3 regions of the Actinosynnema sp. NPDC050801 genome follow, and region 3 is predicted to be linked to each of the others. Evidence: riboswitches for the same ligand, from Rfam matches in the RefSeq annotation. Region 3 holds a riboswitch; each other region holds the start of a gene.

Region 1 (4,823 bases), on a different contig from region 3:
TGCTCGCGCCGAGGTGGGCCGCCGCCATGAAAGAGCGTGGCGTCCCGGTGGGCTTCGCCGAGGCGCTGGCGGTGCCGGTGGCCGCGAACCTGGCCACCGCGCCGCTGGTGGCGGGGTTCTCCGGCCAGGTGAGCCTGGTCGCGGTGCTGGCGAACCTGCTGGTCGCGCCGGTCGTGGCGCCGGCGACGGTGCTCGGTGTGCTGGCCGCGGTGCTGGCACAGGTGCACGAGCCCACGGCACGGCTGGTCGTCGAGGTGGCCGGTCCGGCGGCGGGCTGGCTGATCACCGTCGGGCGGCACGCGGCGGCCGTGCCCGGCTCGGCGGTCGGGTGGCCCAGCGGCTGGGTGGGCGGGTTGTCGCTGGTCGGGGTCCTGCTGCTCGGCTACGCGGTCACCAGGCTCCGCCGGTTGCGGACGCTGGTGGTGGCGGCCGTGGTCGGCGCGGTGGTGGTGCTCGTGCCGCTGAACGTCGTCTCGCCCGGGTGGCCCGCGCCCGGCTGGTCGGTCGTGGCGTGCGACGTGGGGCAGGGCGACGCAGTGGTCCTCGCCACCGCCGAGCGCGACCGGGCGGTGCTGGTCGACACGGGGCCCGACCCGGTGCCGGTGCTGTCGTGCCTGCGTCGGCTGGGCGTGCGGCGGATCCCGCTGGTGGTGCTCAGCCACCTGCACGCCGACCACGTGGGCGGGTTGGCCGCGGTGATGGCGGAGCGGGGTGTGGGCGCGGTGGCGGTGGGGCCGTCGAGGCAGCCGGAGTGGGCTTGGGAGGAGGTGAGGGAACGGGCGCGGACGGCCGGGGTCCGCGTGGTCGAGATGGGCGTCGGGCAGCGGCTGAGCTGGCCGGGTCTGCAACTCGACGTGCTGGGTCCGCGCGCGGGCCCGGTGGGTGAGGCGAACACGGCGGTCAACGACGCGTCGCTGGTGCTGCGGGCCACCACCGCAGCCGGGCGGGTGCTGCTGACCGGCGACATCGAGCTGGCCGGGCAGGCGGACCTGCTCGGCGGGCACGTGGACCTGCGGGCCGACGTGCTCAAGGTGCCGCACCACGGCTCGCGGTACTCGTCACCGGCGTTCCTCGCGGCGGTCCAGCCGCGGATCGCCCTGGTGAGCGTCGGCGCGGGCAACCGCTACGGCCACCCCAGCGGGGTGCTGGTCGACGAGTTGACGAGCCGAGGCGCGCTGGTGCTGCGCACGGACCGGGACGGCGACACCGCCGTGCTGGCAGGCCCGGACGGGCCGCGGGTCGCCCGCAGGGGTGGCGACCCACCCGACAACGGACAAGGGGAGGACGACCATGAGGAACGACGTCTGGATCCGATTGCACTCGGGCTGGTCGCCGCGCGGCGGCAACCGCGCGGTGGCGTGGGCGTTGTGGCAACCCGGCTACACCGCCGAACCGTGGCCGCGCGACGAACTCCGGCCCGCTTTCACCTACTACGTGTGCGAGGACCTGCCCGGTGGCGACCGGGGCATCGTCGCCAGGGCCACCGCCACCGGTGTGATCCGCATGGCTCAGGTCCCCTCCGCGAACACCGCCTACCGGCTGGTCGCGGACGCGCTGTTCGACGCCGACCTGACCATCCCGCCGGAGGAGTGGCACGCCGAGCGCTACAACCAGGAGAAGGAGAAACGCCCCTGGCCCCAGATGCTCACCGCTTGGCGCGTGGTGACCGAACCGGTGGGGCCGCACGTGCTGCCCGAACTGGCCGCCTTCCCCCGGACCGGCTGGCTCCGCTCGTCCGGGATCGCGCTGTGATCGAGACCGCGCGGCGGCCCCGACCGCCACCTCGACGGCCGGGCCCGGTGACCGGGGTCCGCCGGGCGACGACTGACCGGTCGCCGCCCGGCGGGCGGGTCAGTCCTGGAGGGCCTTGAGCACGGCCTCGGTCGACGGCGGGACGTTGGCGCGGGGGCCGACCCGGTCACCCAGGGCGTCCAGGGTCTTGAGGCCGTCGCCGGTGATCAGGAGCACCGTCTCGCCGTCCGGGTCCAGTTGGCCGGTCTCGATGAGCTTCTTCGCGGTCGCGACGGTGACGCCGCCCGCGGTCTCGGCGAAGATGCCCTCGGTCTGGGCCAGCAGGCGGATGCCCTCCACGACCTCGTCGTCGGTGACGTCCTCGATCGCGCCGTTGGTGCGGCGGACGGCGTCCAGCACGTAGGGGCCGTCGGCGGGGGCGCCGATCGCCAGCGACCGGGCGATGGTGTCCGGGCGGACGGGGCTGACCACGTCGTGGCCCGCCTTGAAGGCGGCCGAGACGGGGGAGCAGCCGGTGGCCTGCGCGCCGAACACGCGGTACGGGGTCTGCTCGACCAGGCCCAGGGTGCCGAACTCGCGGAAGGCCTTGTCGACCTTGGTCAACTGGGAGCCGGACGCGATGGGCACGACGATCTGGTCGGGCAGACGCCAGCCGAGCTGTTCGGCGACCTCGTACCCGAGCGTCTTGGAGCCCTCGGCGTAGTAGGGGCGGACGTTGACGTTGACGAACGCCCAGTCCTCGTGCTCGGCGGCCAACTCCTGCGCCAGCCGGTTCACGTCGTCGTAGTTGCCGTCGACGGTGATCAGGTTGCCGCCGTAGACGGCGGTCATGAGGATCTTCGCCTGCTCCAGGGAGGAGGGCACCAGGACCACCGACTGCCAGCCCGCGCGGGCCGCCGCGGCGGCCACGGCGTTGGCCAGGTTGCCGGTGGAGGGGCAGGCCAGGACCTTGAAGCCCAGCTCGCGGGCGGCGGCGAGGGCGACGCCGACCACGCGGTCCTTGAACGAGTGGGTCGGGTTGCCGGTGTCGTCCTTCACCCAGACCTTGCGCACGCCCAAGGCCTTGGCGAGGCGGTCGGCCTCGACCAGGCGGGTGCCGCCGGGGTCGGTGTTGGGGTGCGACTGGACGGTGGTCGGCACGGGGAGCAGGCCGCGGTAGCGCCAGATCGACCGGGGGCCCGCCTCGATGTCCTCGCGGCGGATCGGGCCGAAGTCGTAGGCCACTTCCAGCGGCCCGAAACACTCCAGGCAGGCGTATTCGGCGGCGAGCGGCGTCTCGTGACCGCACTCGCGACACGACAGCGCGCGGGCGGGACCGAGGTCGAAGGAGGTGGTGGCCGAGGGCACACTGACAGCAGTCATCGCGAGGTATCTCCTCATCTTTCCCGCGCGTCGCGGGTCGGAATTGGCACCGTGATCGCCAGCGGACGCTGTGCGACGGGTTGCCGGGGCTTCTTCGGGCCGATCCCTCTGCCCCTCTGGATGAGCGGTATTCAGTTGTGCGGCCAACTTACGTCACGATCCCGACCCGCAGCCAGAGACGTCCACCATCCGGACGTCCGACGGGCGTGGGAGGATCGCGCCGTGAGTTCGCCCGCAGACGCGCCCGACGCCGTGCACCTGATCGTCGGCGAGGAGGAGTTGCTGGTCGAGCGCGCGGTGCGCGGTGCGCTGGCGACGGCGCGGAAAGCCGATCCGCAGGCCGACCTGACGCGCGTCCGCGTGACCGATCTCACGCCACCTGAGCTGGCCGAACTGGTGAGCCCGTCGCTGTTCGCGGAGGGCCGCGTGGTCGCGCTGGAAGCCGCGCAGGAGTGCGGCAAGGAGATCGCCGACGCGGTGATCGCCTACGCCAAGGCCCCGGCGGACGGGGTCACGGTGGTGGTCGTCCACAGCGGCGGCGGGCGCAGCAAGGTGGCCAAGGACCTGCCCGCGGCGCTGCGCAAGGCGGGTGCCCGGGTCACCGAGTGCCCCAAGATCACCAAGGCGGCGGACCGGGAAGCGTTCGTGCGCAACGAGATCCGCTCGGCCGGCGGCGGCAAGGCCGACCCGGAGGCGGTGGCCGCGCTGATCGAGGCGGTGGGGTCGGACCTGCGCGAGTTGGCGGCGGCGGCCTCGCAGCTCGTCGCCGACACCGGCGGCAAGGTCGACGCCGAGGCGGTCCGCCGCTACCACCGCGGTCGGGCCGAGGTGACCGGGTTCGCGGTCGCCGAGAAGGCCGTGATGGGCGACCGGGCCGGTGCGCTGGAGGCGTTGCGGTGGGCGATCCAGCTCGGGGTGCCGCACGTGCTGGTCGCCGACGCGCTGGCCGACGCGGTGCGCACGATCGCGCGGGTGTCCGCGGTGGGCCGGGGCGACCCGTTCAAGCTGGCGGGCGAGCTGGGCATGCCGCCGTGGAAGGTCAAGAAGGCCCAGGGCCAGTCGCGCGGCTGGGAGGACCGGGGGCTCGCGGCGGCGATGACGGTGGCCGCCGACCTGAACGCCGACGTCAAGGGCGTCGCGGCGGACTCCGGCTACGCCCTGGAACGCGCGGTGCTCAAGATCGTCGCCGCCCACGGTCGACGCTGACCGACCGCCGGAAGCCGAGCTGGCGACCGAGTGCCGGAAGCCGACCGACTGCCGGGTTGCTTGACCTGCCGCCGGAGGTCGAGCCGACTGGCGGAGGCGGAGTCGACCGACCGGCCGCCGGAGGCCGAGCCGGCTGCCGAGTCGCTCGATCGGCCAGCGGAGGCCGAGTCGGCGGCTGGCGGCCGGAAGTGCCCGGGAAAGCAAAAGCGCCGCCCACCCCGCGTGGGGTGGGCGGCGCCTCGGCGTGAGGACCAGATCAGATCTGGTTGGCGCGCCGCGCCAGCGCCGACTTCTTGTTGGCGGCCTGGTTGGCGTGGATCACGCCCTTGGTGACGGCCTTGTCGAGCTTGCGGGAAGCCTCCCGCGCCAGCACGGTGGCCTTCTCCTTGTCACCGGCCTCGGCGGCCTCACGGAACTTGCGGATGGCGGTCTTGAGCGACGACTTGACGGCCTTGTTGCGCAGGCGCGCCTTCTCGTTCGTCTTGATCCGCTTCATCTGGGAC
Region 2 (4,823 bases), on a different contig from region 3:
CGATGGACAAGTCCGTCACGGTCGACGTCGACGGCGAAGCCAAGACTGTGCGCACCTACGAGTCCACCGTCGGCGAGATCCTCGCCGACGAGGGCATCACGATCGGCGAGCACGACGCGCTCAGCCCGTCCCCCCAGGCGAAGGTCAGCGACGGCGGGAAGATCTCGCTGGACCGCGGCCGGCTGGTGAAGGCGACGGTCGACGGCGAGCAGCGCGAGGGCTGGGTCCGCTCGGTCACCGTGGACGAGGCGCTGGAGCAGTTGCAGGTCGACGACGAGGGCGCGTGGCTCTCGCACGACCGCGGCATGGACGTGCCCCTCAACGGTCTCGCCCTCGAGGTCAAGAGCCTCAAGACCATCACGCTCTACGACGGCGGCAACGCGCCCCGGCAGCTGCGGACGACGGCCGTGACCGTCGAGGAGCTGATGCGCGCCGAGAACCTCACGCTGGGCCCCGAGGACAAGCTCGAAACGGCGATGGACCTGCGCGTCACCAACGGCGCCGAGGTCCACATCACGCGCACCGGCGTGTCGGTGATCAACGCGACGGAGGCCATCCAGCCGCCCGTCGAGGAGGTCAAGGACGACGCGATGATGAGGGGCCAGAAAGAGGTCCTGGACCCGGGCGAGGCCGGCGAGCAGATCGTCACCTACCGCGTGACGGTGAAGAACGGCGCCGAGGTGGGCCGCGAGAAGCTGGGCGCGAAGGTCACCAAGGAGCCGAAGCCGAAGAAGGTCAAGGTCGGCACCAAGCTCCCGCCCGACGGCGAGGTCTGGGACCGGCTGGCCCAGTGCGAGGCGACCGGCAACTGGGCCATCAACACCGGCAACGGCTACTACGGCGGCCTGCAGTTCAACAAGAGCACCTGGGACGCCTACGGCGGTGCCCAGTACGCCGCGTACCCGCACCAGGCGACCCGCGAGCAGCAGATCGCCGTCGCCACCAAGCTGCGCGACGCCCGCGGCGGCTACTCCGCGTGGCCCCACTGCCGGTCGAAGCTGGGCCTGCCGTAACAATGCACGCGTGACTGAGGATTCGACGACGGCCGGGTCGGGGAGCCACCTCCTCGGCCCGGCCGACGTCCGTCGGCTGGCCGCCGAGCTGGACATCCGCCCCACGAAGAAGCTGGGGCAGAACTTCGTGCACGACCCGAACACGGTGCGGCGCATCGTGGCGGCGGCCGACCTGCGCCCGGACGACGTGGTGCTGGAGGTCGGCCCCGGTCTGGGCTCGCTGACGTTGGCGTTGCTGCCCTCCTGCCGGGCGCTGGTGGCCGTGGAGATCGACGGGGTGCTGGCCGACCGCCTGCCCGTCACCGTGGCCGAGCGGGCGCCCCAGCTGGCCGACCGCCTGTCCGTCGTGCACGACGACGCGATGCGCGTCACGGCGTCCCAACTGCCCGTCGAGCCGACGGCGCTGGTGGCGAACCTCCCGTACAACGTGGCCGTGCCCGTGGTGCTGCACCTGCTGGCCGTGCTGCCGTCGTTGCGCACCGGCCTGGTGATGGTGCAGTCCGAGGTCGCCGACCGGATGGCCGCCGGGCCCGGCAGCAAGGTCTACGGCGTGCCCAGCGTGAAGCTCGCCTGGTACGCGGACGCCCGCCGGGCCGGTCCGGTGCCGCGTTCGGTGTTCTGGCCGGTGCCCAACGTCGACTCCGCGCTGGTGGCGTTCGAACGGCACGAGCCCTTGTCCACTGTGGACCAGAAGCAGCTGTTCTCCTTGGTGGACGCGGCTTTCGCCCAACGCCGCAAGATGCTGCGCGGCGCGCTGGCCGGGTGGGCGGGCTCCGCCGCCGAGGCGCAGCGGCTGCTCGTCGCCGCGGGCGTGGACCCGGCGGTGCGGGGCGAACAACTGGCCGTCGGTGACTTCATCCGGATAGCCGAGGTCGCTTCCGCTCGGTAGTCGATGATCTTTCGGCCGAAAGTGTGATTTGCCGGACGATCCGGTTACAGGCTTGCGTCAGCCAGGCTCGGTCAGGTCTACTCGTGGTGCCATCCCGAGCGGCTGAGAGACCTGGCTCTACGACGCCGCAGCAACCACCCCCCCCGCGGGGCAGGTGCTTCAGCCAGGATCGATGGAGGATCACGTGCCCAGGATGCGAACGCTCACCCGCCGGCGGGTCGTCGACCACGGCCGCCGCACCTCGTCAGCCTGTCGCAGCTGCTGCTAGCAGCCCTAGGCGCCTTCGAATCCTCGCGTCCTTCTTCAGGACACCATTCTGAGCTGAGCCGTCGGTCACGCACGCCATGAGCGTGCGCTGCCGCATGCAGTCGTGGAGCGAAACGTGATCACTGTCGAGAACCTCACCAAGACCTTCCCCGGGAGTACCGGGCAGGTTCGCGCGCTGGACGGCGTGAACCTGGACGTCGCCGCAGGCACCGTCCTCGGCGTCGTCGGCCCCAGCGGCGCGGGCAAGTCCACCCTGGCCCGGTGCGTCGCGCTCCTGGAGCGCCCCGACAGCGGCGCGATCCGCGTCGACGGCACCGACCTCGTCTCCCTCGACGGCACCGCCCTGCGGGCCGCCCGCCGGCAGATCGGCGTTGTGCCGCAAGGGGATTCCCTGCTGCGCCAGCGCACCGCCGCGGGCAACGTCGCGCTGCCGCTGGAGGCCGCGGGCGTGGCCGGTCCCCAGCGCCGCACCCGGGTCGCCGAACTCCTCGACCTCGTGGGCCTGACCGACAAGGCGGGCTCGTACCCCGACCAGCTCTCCGGCGGCCAGCGCCAGCGGATCGCCGTCGCGCGGGCGCTCGCCGCGTCGCCGTCGGTGCTGCTGGCCGACGAGCCGACCTCCGCGCTCGACCCCGACACCACCGGCTCGGTGCTCACCGTGCTGGACCGGGCGCGGGCCGAGCTCGGCGTGACGGTGCTCGTGGTCACGCACGACATGGGCGTGGTCCGCAGGATCTGCGACGACGTCGCGGTGCTGGAGGACGGCCGGGTGGTGGAGCACGGCAAGGTACTCGACCTGGTGTCCGACGCGGCCAGCCGCACCGCCGCGTCGCTGCTGCCCGCCGTGGACCAGAACCCGGCGGCGGAGGCCTCGTTCGACCGGGTCGCGGACGTCGTGCTGATCGGCTTCGCCGCCGTCGGCGCGCTGCTGCCCGAGGTGACCAGCCGGTTCGGCGTCGAGCTGAACCTGCTGGGCGGCGGTCTGACCAGGCTGGGGGAGACCCCGGTGGCCCGGTTCCGCGTCGGCCTGAAGGGCGAGCGCGCGGACTCCGCGCTGGAGTGGATCTCGGAAGCGGGCGGCTCGGTGCGACGGACCCTCTCGGGTCCGCAGGGAGTAGCTGCGTGAGGTCCGCAACACCCTGGTCCATCGTGTTCGACGACGTGCTGCTCGCCACCGGCGAGACGTTGTACATGGTGGTCGTCTCCACCCTGATCGCCGTTCTGCTCGGTGCGCCCGTCGGCATCTGGCTTCAGCTCACCGCACCCGGTGGGCTGAAGCCCCGGCCGGTGCTGCACAAGGTGCTCGGGTTCGTCGTGGACCTGGGCCGCTCCATGCCGTTCCTGGTGCTGCTCGTGGTGCTCACCTCGCTGACCAGGCTGCTGCTCGGCAGCACCATCGGACCCACGGCGGCCATCGTGCCGCTCGCCGTCGGCGCCATCCCGTTCGTCGGCAGGCTGGTGCAGAACGTGCTGGCCGAGGTGCACGTGTCGGTGGTCGAGGCCGCCGTCACCACCGGGTCGTCCACGCTGCGGATCGTGCGCAGCGTGCTGCTGCGCGAGTCGTTGCCCGCGCTGGTCAACGCCATCGGCGTGACCGCGATCGCGCTGCTGGGCTACTCGGCGATGGCCGGGGTGGTCGGCGGCGGCGGCCTCGGCGACCTCGCCGTGCGCATGGGCTACCAGCGGTTCAACGACCGCTACCTGTGGAGCACGGTCGTCGTGCTGGCGATCATCGCCACCGCGATCCAGTTCACCACCAACCGCGTGGCCCGCGGCGTCGACCGCCGCCGCACCGCGTCCGTCTGATCGTTTCTTCTTCTCATCAAAGGAATGAAATGCGTATTCGTGCTGCCCTGCTGGCCGTGCTGCTGACCGCAGTGGGCTGCGGTAGTGGCGACAACGGCGCCGCGTCCGACCCGAACGCGGCGCTGAAGGTCGGCGTGAGCCCGGTCCCGCACGCCCAGGTGCTGCGGTACGTCGCGGACAACCTGGCCGCGGCGAAGGGCTTGAAGATCGAGGTGGTGGAGTTCACCGACTACGTGCAGCCGAACACGGCGCTGGTGGACGGGTCGCTGGACGCGAACTACTTCCAGACCGTGCCGTACCTGGACACGTTCAAGGCGGAGAGCGGCGCGTCGCTGGAGTGGATCGGGCCGGTGCACGTCGAGCCGCTGGGCGTGTACTCGAAGAAGCACAAGTCGCTGGCCGACCTGCCGTCGGGCGCCCGGGTCGCGGTGGCCAACGACGCGACGAACGAGGCGCGCGGGCTGAAGCTGCTCCAGGACAACGGGCTGATCAAGGTCACGCCGGGCGCGGAGAAGACGGCGACCATCCGGGACATCGCGGAGAACCCGCGTGGGCTTGAGTTCGTCGAGCTGGAGGCGGCGCAGCTGCCGCGTTCGCTGGACGACACGGACGCGTCCGTGGTGAACGGCAACTACGCCATCGACGCCGGTCTCAAGCCCGCGTCCGACGCGTTGGCGCTGGAGAAGGTCGAGGGCAACCCGAACGCGAACGGCCTGGTCACGCGGGCCGAGCTGAAGGACGACCCGCGCGTGCGCGACCTGCTGGCCCTGCTCCAGTCGCAAGAGGTCAAGGACTACATCAAGCAAACCTTCGCCGGCTCCGTCCTCGCCGTCTAACCCCCAACCCCA
Region 3 (4,823 bases):
GAACGAGGCCGTCCGCAAGGCGCTGGCCAAGGCGTTCGACGTGCGCAGGCAGGACGTCGAGGTGGTCGCGGGCGAGCGCGGCCGGGACAAGGTCGTGCAGGTCGACCCCGCCCCGGCCGGCGCACCCGAGGTGCTGGCGCGGCTGCTGGACGGTTAGGCCGCCAGCGTCCACACGGCGTGCGCGATGGCGTCGGTGTTGCGGTCCAACGCGGTCGCGTTCACGTTCGACCTGGTGTCGCACGAGCGGTGGTAGCAGCGGTCGAACGCGGTGCCGGCCGTGCCGCCCCACTTATGCGCCTGCGCGGAGGTCTTGGTGCCCTCCGCGCCGGTGAACGTGCCGCCGACCGGGATGCCCGCCCGCGCGAACGCCGCGTGGTCGGACCGACCGCCCACGCTGGTCAGCTCGGTCGGCACGCCGATCGAGCCGAAGTAGCCCTGGAGCACCTGCTGGAGCGCCGACGAGCCGGACGGCTGCCCGGACGCGCTGTAGACGAAGTAGCCCGGGTTCGGCGAGCCGATCATGTCGAAGTTGAGGTAGGCGTCGATCCGCGAGCGGTCCGTTGTGGACAGCGAGTTCACGTAGTGCGTCGAGCCGACCAGGCCCAGTTCCTCCGCGCCCCACCAGGCGAAGCGCAGGTGCTTGGTGGGGCGGAAGCCGGTGGACCGCACGGCCAGCGCGACTTCGAGCAGCCCGGCCGAGCCGGTGCCGTTGTCGTTGATGCCCGGGCCGGCCGACACGCTGTCGAGGTGCCCGCCGGCCATGACCACGTTGTCGGGGTCGCCGCCGGGCCAGTCGGCGATCAGGTTGTAGCCGGTGGCGCCGTTGCGGCTGAACGACTGCACCCGGGTGGTGAACCCGGCGGCGTCCAACTTGGACTTGACCCAGTTCACCGAGGCCAGGTAACCGGGACGGCCGTGCGCCCGGTTGCCGCCGTTGGCGTTCGCAATGCTCTGGAACTGGTCGAGGTCGGCCTGGACGGCGGACACCGGGATGTCCGGCCCGGCCAGGACGTGAGGTGGCGCGGCGGTGGCCGAGCCGGGGCCGGAGCCCAGGAGCGCGCCGGTCGTGACCAGCGCGACGGAGATCGTTCGCAGCTTCACGGTTTCTCCCGCAGGGTGTGGAGGTGACCGGGGCGGCGGACCCGTTCGTCAACATGCACGGTTCGACGTCGTTCGCGCTAGGGGCGTTCGGCTGGTGACGCCGCGGGGGTTGCCGGATTCGTCCATTTCGGTGTCGCCAGGGAGAATGACCCCGTCGAGTGATGTAGCGGGAACGACGGCCTGGAGGTCGAGTGGGCGGTGTGACGGGCTACCTGGGCATCGCCGCCGGCGTTCTGCTGCTCTCGGTCATCGCGGTTCGGGTGTCGATCAGGCTCGGTCTGCCATCCCTCCTGCTCTACCTGGGCATCGGCCTGCTGCTCGGTGAGGCCGTGCTCGGCATCCAGTTCGAGGACGCCGACCTGACCCGTTCGCTGGGCACCGTCGCGCTCGTGCTGATCCTCACCGAGGGCGGGCTGACCACCCGGTGGAGCGCGGTGAAGCCCGCGCTGGGCCTGGGCATCGCGTTGTCCACGGTGGCCGTCGGCGTGAGCATCGCGGTCACCGGGTTCGCGCTGCACTTCCTGCTCGACATGGACTGGCGCACGGCCCTGCTGTGGGGCGCGGTGCTGTCGTCCACCGACGCGGCGGCCGTGTTCAGCGTGCTGCGCGGGGTGGGGGTGCGCAAGCGGCTCATCGGCGCGCTCGAACTGGAGTCCGGCATCAACGACGCGCCGGTGTACATCGCCGTCGTGCTGCTCGCCGCCCCCGACCCGATCACGTGGACCGCGCCGTTGCTGATGGCCTACGAGCTCGTCGCGGGCGGGGTGATCGGGATCGTGCTCGGCTGGGTCGGCGGCGTGGGGCTGCGCCGGGCCGCGCTGCCCGCCACCGGCCTGTACCCGCTGGCCACGGTCGCCGTGTGCCTGCTCGCCTACACGGTCGGCGACCTCGCGCACGCGTCCGGCTTCCTCGCCGTCTACATCGCCGCCCTCGTGCTCGGCAACGCCCGCCTGCCGCACCGGGCGGACACCCTGTCGTTCGCCGAGGGGTTGGGCTGGATCGCGCAGATCGGGCTGTTCGTGCTGCTCGGCCTGTACGCCTCACCGGGACGCCTGCTCGACGTGCTGGTGCCCGCGCTGGTCGCGGGCGCGGTGCTGGTGCTGCTGGCCAGGCCGCTGTCGGTGCTCAGCGCGGCGCTGCCGTTCCGGGTGCCGTGGCGCGAACAGGTGTTCATCTCGTGGTCGGGGCTGCGCGGCGCGGTGCCGATCGTGTTCGCGCTGATCCCGCTGATCCAGGGCGTGCCGGGTGCGCAGCGGCTGGTGGACGCGGTGTTCGTGCTGGTGGTGGTGCTGACCGTGGTGCAGGGCACGAGCCTGCCGTGGCTGGCCAAGTGGCTCGGGCTGGTCAAGTCCGGGGAGGCGCAGGAGGTGCAGGTCGACTCGTCGGCGCTGGACGAGCTGGGTGCGGAACTCCTCCAGGTCCGCATCCAGCCCGGCTCCAAGCTGCACGGCGTGTACCTGTCGGAGCTGCGGCTGCCGCCCGGCTCGTCGGTCAGCCTCGTGGTGCGTGACGACAACGGCTTCACCCCGCAGCCGACGACCCGGTTGCAGGAGCACGACCAGCTGCTGGTGGTGTGCACCGAGGCCATGCGCACGGCGACCGAGCAGCGCATCCGGGCGGTCGACCGGGCGGGCCGGTTCGCCCGCTGGAAGGGCGACGTCGGCCTGCCGTGACGCTCCCAGGATGTGAACCGGACTCGACGCGGGGGCGCGGTCCGGGTTAACTTCGAACCGAAGGTCATGAGTGCCAGCGCGAAGCCCAGGCTCGCTGGCCGGCAACCCTCCTACCGCGGTGGGGTGCCCCTGGTGAGGACCTGGCCGGCGCGCAGGGCGTCCGGCAAGCGCGGGCTCCCCCTCCGGTGGGGTCCCGGACCCCGGAGGGCGTCATGACCATCGCAGTTCCCCTCACCAGCACCGTCGTCCGGCCGGAGAAGCCGGCACTGCCCCGCGTGGTCGGCGCGTCGCTGCGCGTGCCGCTGGTCACCGGTGAGCGCGTCGAGTACGCCAACCTCGACCACGCGGCCAGCGCGCCGTGCCTGGAGCAGGTCCGCGACGCGGTGGACGAGGTGCTGCCCTGGTACGCCAGCGTGCACCGGGGCGCGGGCTTCGCCTCGCAGGTCAGCACCCGCGTCTACGAGCAGGCCCGCACGTCGGTCCGCCGGTTCCTCAACGCCCGCGGCACCGACGCCGTCGTCTTCACCCGCAACACCACCGACGCGCTGAACCTGCTGGCCAGGAGCCTGCCGAAGCACACGGCCGTGACCCTGTTCGACACCGAGCACCACGCCGCGCTGCTGCCGTGGCGCGGCCCGAACGTGCGCCGCCTGCGCACCCCCGCGTCGCCCGCCCAGGCGGTGCTGGAGCTGGACCGGGCGCTGCGCGAGGCGCCGGTCGGCCCGCGCCTGGTCGTGGTCACGGGGGCGTCCAACGTGACCGGCGAGCTCTGGCCGGTGGCCGAACTGGCGCGCGTCGCCCGCAGGCACGGCGCCCGGATCGCCCTGGACGCCGCCCAGCTCGCGCCGCACCGGCCGGTGGACGTGCGCGCGCTCGACGTCGACTACACCGTGCTGTCCGGGCACAAGGTCTACGCGCCGTTCGGCGCGGGCGTGCTGGTCGGCCGGTCGGACTGGTTGCAGGCCGCCGAGCCGTACCTGGTGGGCGGCGGTGCGACGGCCCGCGTCACCGACCACGGCGACCGGCTCGGCGTGGCCTGGTCGGCGGTGCCCGAGCGGCACGAGGCCGGCACCCCGAACGTGGTGGGCGTGCACGCGCTGGCCGTGGCGTGCGACGTGCTGGGCAGGCACTGGGAGCAGACCACCGAGCACGAGCGGGTGCTGCTGGCCAGGCTGCGGGCGGGCCTGCGGACCGTGCCGGGCGTGCACGAGCTGACGTTGTTCGGCCCGGACCAGGACCGGGTGGGCGTGGTGAGCTTCACCGTCGGCGGTCAGGACGCCGGCTACCTGGCAGCGGCGCTGAGCGCCGAGCACGGCATCGGTGTGCGCGACGGCGCGTTCTGCGCCCACGTGGCCGTGCACCGCCTCGCCCACGGCGAACGGGCGCTGCGTGCGTCGATCGGCCTGGGCACCACCGAGGAGCACGTGGACCGCTTCGTGGCCGCGCTGCGCGCGCTCGTCGTCGAGGGTTCGCGGTGGGAGTACGAGCAGCGCGACGGCCGTTGGGTGCCGCTGGACGACCAGCGCGCGCTCCCGCCGTTCCTGCGCTGACCCCGATGCTGGACAATGGCCCGGTGAGCACCGATCCCAACACCGAGCCGGACACGCCGGACCAGCCGGACCAGCCGCTGCCGAAGCGACGGGTCCTCCTGCTGGCCGTCATCGCGCCGCTCGTGTTGGCGCTCGACCTGGTCACCAAGATCCTCGCGGTGGAGCACCTGGAGGGGCGTGAGCCGGTCGAGCTGCTCGGCGGCCTGCTCTACCTGCCGCTGATCCGCAACACCGGCGCCGCGTTCGGCCTGGCCGAGGGCTGGACGGTGATCCTCGCCCTGATCGCGTCCGGTGTCGTCGTGTTCATCCTGTGGATCGCGCGCCGGCTGCGGTCGGTCGGCTGGGCCATCGGCCTGGGCCTGGTCCTGGGCGGCGCGATGGGCAACCTGGTGGACCGGATCTTCCGCGGTCCCGGCCCGCTGCGCGGCGGCGTGGTCGACTTCATCTCGGTGCTCGACCCCTGGGGCAACTTCTTCCCGGTGTTCAACCTGGCCGACTC

The links. A riboswitch is a leader RNA that binds a small molecule or an ion and turns the genes downstream of it on or off. The one in region 3 is predicted to bind S-adenosylmethionine.
Region 1: it holds a riboswitch for S-adenosylmethionine, as region 3 does, so the genes downstream of both, thrC (threonine synthase) here and AB0K14_RS14975 (aminotransferase class V-fold PLP-dependent enzyme) in region 3, are expected to answer to the same signal.
Region 2: it holds a riboswitch for S-adenosylmethionine, as region 3 does, so the genes downstream of both, AB0K14_RS04875 (ATP-binding cassette domain-containing protein) here and AB0K14_RS14975 (aminotransferase class V-fold PLP-dependent enzyme) in region 3, are expected to answer to the same signal.

What each region holds. Positions count from the first base shown of each region.
Region 1 covers NZ_JBFAQZ010000004.1:340,443-345,265, forward strand. The annotation lists gene AB0K14_RS11975 (DNA internalization-related competence protein ComEC/Rec2) at 1-1,871, shown strand, start outside; gene thrC (threonine synthase) at 1,852-3,114, opposite strand; SAM riboswitch class I at 3,126-3,241, opposite strand; gene holA (DNA polymerase III subunit delta) at 3,337-4,320, shown strand; gene rpsT (30S ribosomal protein S20) at 4,577-4,823, opposite strand, start outside.
Region 2 covers NZ_JBFAQZ010000001.1:965,505-970,327, forward strand. The annotation lists gene AB0K14_RS04865 (transglycosylase family protein) at 1-1,013, shown strand, start outside; gene rsmA (16S rRNA (adenine(1518)-N(6)/adenine(1519)-N(6))-dimethyltransferase RsmA) at 1,024-1,902, shown strand; SAM riboswitch class I at 1,989-2,081, shown strand; gene AB0K14_RS04875 (ATP-binding cassette domain-containing protein) at 2,285-3,295, shown strand; gene AB0K14_RS04880 (methionine ABC transporter permease) at 3,292-3,975, shown strand; gene AB0K14_RS04885 (MetQ/NlpA family ABC transporter substrate-binding protein) at 4,005-4,811, shown strand.
Region 3 covers NZ_JBFAQZ010000006.1:2,591-7,413, reverse strand. The annotation lists gene AB0K14_RS14990 (DUF167 domain-containing protein) at 1-157, shown strand, start outside; gene AB0K14_RS14985 (M28 family metallopeptidase) at 154-1,101, opposite strand; gene AB0K14_RS14980 (potassium/proton antiporter) at 1,293-2,774, shown strand; SAM riboswitch class IV at 2,837-2,950, shown strand; gene AB0K14_RS14975 (aminotransferase class V-fold PLP-dependent enzyme) at 2,987-4,324, shown strand; gene lspA (signal peptidase II) at 4,348-4,823, shown strand, end outside.